2 regions of the Salmonella sp. A1325 genome follow, and region 2 is predicted to be linked to the other one. Evidence: riboswitches for the same ligand, from Rfam matches in the RefSeq annotation. Region 2 holds a riboswitch; the other holds the start of a gene.
What was found. A riboswitch is a leader RNA that binds a small molecule or an ion and turns the genes downstream of it on or off. The one in region 2 is predicted to bind cobalamin.

Region 1 (2,402 bases), on a different contig from region 2:
AACGTTTCCGGATTGCAGGAAATGTACAGAATACGTGGATAAGCCTGCACCATTTTTTCCGTTTCGCTGTCCAGACCGCTGCGCGGCGGATCGACAAAAATGGTTTCGCACTGATAGCGCTTCAGGTCGATCCCCTGCAGGCGGTTAAACTCACGAACGCCATTCATCGCCTGGGTAAACTCTTCCGCCGCCATGCGAATAATTTGCACATTATCAATATGATTAGCGGCAATATTGTACTGTGCGGCAGCGACGGACGGTTTGGCGATTTCGGTTGCCAGCACGCGGTTAAAATTGCGCGCCAGCGCTAAAGAAAAATTGCCGTTGCCGCAATACAACTCAAGCAGATCGCCTTTTGAGTCTTTCGTCACCTCCAGCGCCCACTCTAACATCTGAATATTCATGGCGGCGTTTGGCTGCGTAAAGCTGTTTTCGACCTGGCGGTAGATCATCTCTTTACCTGCCACAGGCAGACGCTCATCAATATAATCCTGATCCAATTCGATTTTAGTTTTAGTAGCCCGGCCAATCAGGTGTACGTTCAGACCTTGCGCGCGTAAAGCATCGCGTAACGCAGTGGCGGCTTCACGCCACTCTTCGTCCAGCTTCTTATGGTACAGCAACGACACTACCGCCTGGTTGCTCAAGGTCGTGAGATAATCGATCTGGAACAGCTTATGCCGCAGTGCATGATTATCGCGCACGCCGGCAATCATCGCCTTCATTAAGGTATTAATCAGTTGGCTGGCCGCCGGGAAGGTGTCAACGCGAATCCGGCTTTTGGTCTGCTGATCAAACATAATGTGGTACAGGTCATCGCCGTCATGCCACAGGCGAAATTCCGCACGCATACGATAGTGACTGACCGGCGAGCGAAATACTTCCGGAACCAGGTCAGAAAACGGCGCCATCATACTCTGCAAGCGCGCCACTTTTTCGGCTAGCTGCGCCTCATACTGTTCTGTCGGAAGATGTTCGGGGGTCATATCGCATCCTGAATAATAAAAGTACGCGGGGATTGTAGGGATTGCTCAGTGGATGTCCAGCTATTGATGATTTCTGATTTGTGATGCGCGGTCTGGACAGGGTGTTGTGACAGACGGTAGCATCCGTGGGCCGGTCCTGTGAGTTAATAGGGAATCCAGTGAAAATCTGGAGCTGACGCGCAGCGGTAAGGAAAGGTGAGATGAGAGCGTAAGCAGACACTGCCTCCGGCGGGAAGTCATCATTTCTGCTATCCAGCCAACGGATAACCCTCCAAGCCCGAAGACCTGCCGGCTAACGTCGCATCTGGTTTTTCATCATCGCGTACTATCGATGAAGCCTGCGGCATCCTTCTTATATTGTGGATGCTTTACAATGATTAAAAAAGCTACGCTGCTGACGGCGTTCTCCGTCACGGCCTTTTCCGCTTGGGCGCAGGACACTAGCCCGGATACCCTGGTTGTCACCGCCAACCGTTTTCAGCAGCCGCGCAGCGCGGTTCTGGCGCCCGTTACCATCGTGACGCGTCAGGATATTGAACGCTGGCAATCGACCTCCGTAAATGATGTTCTGCGCCGTTTGCCTGGCGTCGATATTGCGCAGAGCGGCGGCGCCGGACAAAACTCCTCCATTTTCATTCGCGGCACCAACTCCAGCCATGTACTGGTATTGATTGACGGCGTGCGTCTGAATTTAGCAGGCGTGAGCGGGTCCGCCGATCTCAGCCAGTTCCCGGTGTCGCTGGTACAGCGCATTGAATATATTCGTGGTCCGCGTTCCGCTATTTATGGTTCCGATGCTATCGGCGGCGTAGTGAATATCATTACGACGCGCGATAACCCAGGCACAGAATTAACCGCTGGATGGGGAAGCAATAGCTACCAGAATTACGACCTCTCGACGCAACAGCAACTTGGCGAAAACACGCGGGCGACGTTGATCGGCGATTACGAATATACCAAAGGGTTTGACGTGGTAGCGAAAGGCGGTACCGGGATGCAGGCGCAGCCTGACCGGGACGGCTTTTTGAGTAAAACGCTTTATGGCGCGTTAGAGCATACCTTTTCTGATCGCTGGAGCGGATTCGTGCGTGGTTATGGCTACGATAACCGTACCGATTACGACGCCTATTACTCGCCGGGCTCGCCGCTGATTGATACACGCAAACTTTATAGCCAAAGCTGGGACGCCGGGCTGCGCTTTAATGGCGAACGTATTCAGTCTCAGCTGGTTTCAAGCTATAGCCACAGTAAAGATTACAACTATGATCCGCACTATGGCCGGTATGATACCTCCGCCACGCTGGATGAGATGAAACAGTACAATGTTCAATGGACCAACAGTGTGGTCGTGGGGCACGGTAATGTTGGGGCGGGCGTAGACTGGCAGAAACAGACTACCACGCCTGGTACCGGCTA
Region 2 (2,402 bases):
CTATTCACGCGTTATCGCTTCCGCCGATCTTCTTAAACTGATTGTTGAGAATTGCCTGAAAAAACAGCTCAATTTCGTGGTTATCAAAGACAATCCGCAGCAATCGGAGGCAAATAAAACCACTCGTGGTCCCACTCCGCATGACAGTAAAATGAAAAAAGCGCTTCGCTATATTGATGCGCATTTGTCCGACGATCTTCGTCTTGAGGATGTCGCCTCACATGTCTATCTCAGCCCCTATTACTTCAGTAAACTATTCAAGAAATATCAGGGAATCGGATTTAATGCGTGGGTAAACCGCCAGAGAATGGTTAGCGCCAGAGAATTGCTTTGCCATAGTGACTGGAGTATTGCCAGTATTGCGCGTAATTTAGGCTTTTCGCAAACCAGCTATTTTTGCAAAGTCTTCCGCCAGACCTATCAGGTTACGCCGCAGGCTTATCGCCAGCAGATAAATGAGAATTCTCATCCTCCATCGTTATGAATAGCAATATTTTGCTATTGCCGATTTTTGATAGTCTTTTGTATCTTAATCATTTCAGAAAGAAAATTTATCTGGTGTAACAATAAATTGTCATAGCGCAACAAAATAATAAAATTTAGGGCATAAACTGCACCAGTTTTTATTTTTGTGATGAAGTACAGTGTCAGGAAAGATAAGTTTTATTACGCTTTGTCGATACGTTTTATCGTCAATATACCGGTAAGGATGAGTAGATTAACGTCAGATGAGCAACCGCTCAGGCTATTGCTCATAGAAATGTAAAACGTAGCACATTATTAATTGTCGTTATGGGTGTGCCGTACAGCCATAACGTAAACCAACAGGTTTGCCACATTTGTGGTAGGGAAGGGGGTGAAAATCCCCCGCAGCCCCCGCTGCTGTGATGCTGACGACCCCGTAAAGACCACTGATCGCAAGATTGGGAAGGACGGGCGAGGAGGACGCTAAGCCAGAAGACCTGCCTGTCGGTGATAACCAACAACTTCGGTGGGAAGTGGGTTGCGAAGACGCGTACAGTCGAAAGACTGAACATGCGCGTACCTGTATACCCCTACCACCCTGAACAGGATCAGGGTAATGGCGGCAAGGCATCACGCATTTATTCTTGCAGGCACAGGAAGCGGTTGCGGCAAAACCACGGTGACGCTTGGTTTGTTGAGGCTGCTGCAAAAACGCGCGCTGCGCGTACAGCCGTTTAAAGTTGGGCCAGATTACCTTGATACCGGCTGGCATACCGCTATCTGTGGCGTGGCGTCCCGTAATCTTGACAGTTTCATGCTTCCTCCTCCTGTTCTCAACGCCTTATTTTGCGAACAAATGCGGCAGGCGGATATCGCTGTCATTGAAGGCGTCATGGGGCTGTATGACGGCTATGGCGTCGACCCCAATTACTGCAGCACAGCCGCGATGGCGAAACAGCTTGGTTGCCCGGTCATCCTACTGGTGGACGGCAAGGCTGTTTCAACGTCGCTTGCGGCTATCGTGATGGGATTTCAGCACTTCGACCCGACCCTCAACCTCGCGGGCGTAATTGTGAATCGCGTCACTAGCGACGCCCACTATCAGCTCCTCAAAAATGCCATTGAACATTATTGCTCACTGCCGGTACTGGGGTATGTCCCTCCTTGCGACGGCGTCGCATTACCTGAACGCCACCTGGGGTTGATTACTGCCAGAGAATCCCTCGTCAATCAGCAATCATGGCATGATTTTGCCGCCACGCTGGAACAAACAGTGGATGTGGATGCGCTACTCTCGCTGAGCGTGTTATCAGCGCTTCCGGCGGGAATGTGGCCTGAACGCCCTGGTAAAACAGCGGGGGCAGGGCTGACGCTTGCTCTGGCTGATGATGAGGCCTTTAACTTTTATTACCCCGATAACATCGATTTGCTGGAGCGTGCCGGCGTTAACATTATGCGTTTTAGCCCACTGCATGACCGCGCATTGCCTGATTGTCAGATGATCTGGCTGGGCGGTGGATATCCTGAATTATACGCCGCGGATCTGGCGGCAAATACGGCGATGTTAAAACATTTGCGGGCGGCGCATCAGCGCGGCGTGGCGATTTACGCGGAGTGTGGCGGTCTGATGTATCTGGGGAGCACTTTGGAGGATAGCGGTGGGGAAATTCATCAGATGGCGAATATTATCCCCGGTCACAGCAAAATGGGTAAGCGACTTACCCGCTTTGGCTACTGTGAGGCGCAGGCTATGCAGCCAACGCTATTGGCGGTGCCTGGCGAGATAGTGCGCGGCCATGAATTTCACTACTCAGATTTTATCCCCGAAACACCCGCCGTTATGGCCTGTCGTAAGGTTCGCGATGGCCGCGTGTTACAGGAATGGACTGGCGGCTGGCAGACAGGCAACACGTTTGCCAGCTATCTGCACGTCCATT

Region 1: linked by a shared signal. The riboswitch ahead of btuB (TonB-dependent vitamin B12 receptor BtuB) and the one ahead of NAZ64_RS11985 (cobyrinic acid a,c-diamide synthase CobB) in region 2 are both predicted to bind cobalamin.

The regions. Positions count from the first base shown of each region.
Region 1 is NZ_JAMLWO010000011.1:1,910-4,311, reverse strand. It holds gene trmA (tRNA (uridine(54)-C5)-methyltransferase TrmA) at 1-986, opposite strand, end outside; cobalamin riboswitch at 1,101-1,293, shown strand; gene btuB (TonB-dependent vitamin B12 receptor BtuB) at 1,360-2,402, shown strand, end outside.
Region 2 is NZ_JAMLWO010000005.1:142,294-144,695, reverse strand. It holds gene pocR (transcriptional regulator PocR) at 1-484, shown strand, start outside; cobalamin riboswitch at 810-984, shown strand; gene NAZ64_RS11985 (cobyrinic acid a,c-diamide synthase CobB) at 1,082-2,402, shown strand, end outside.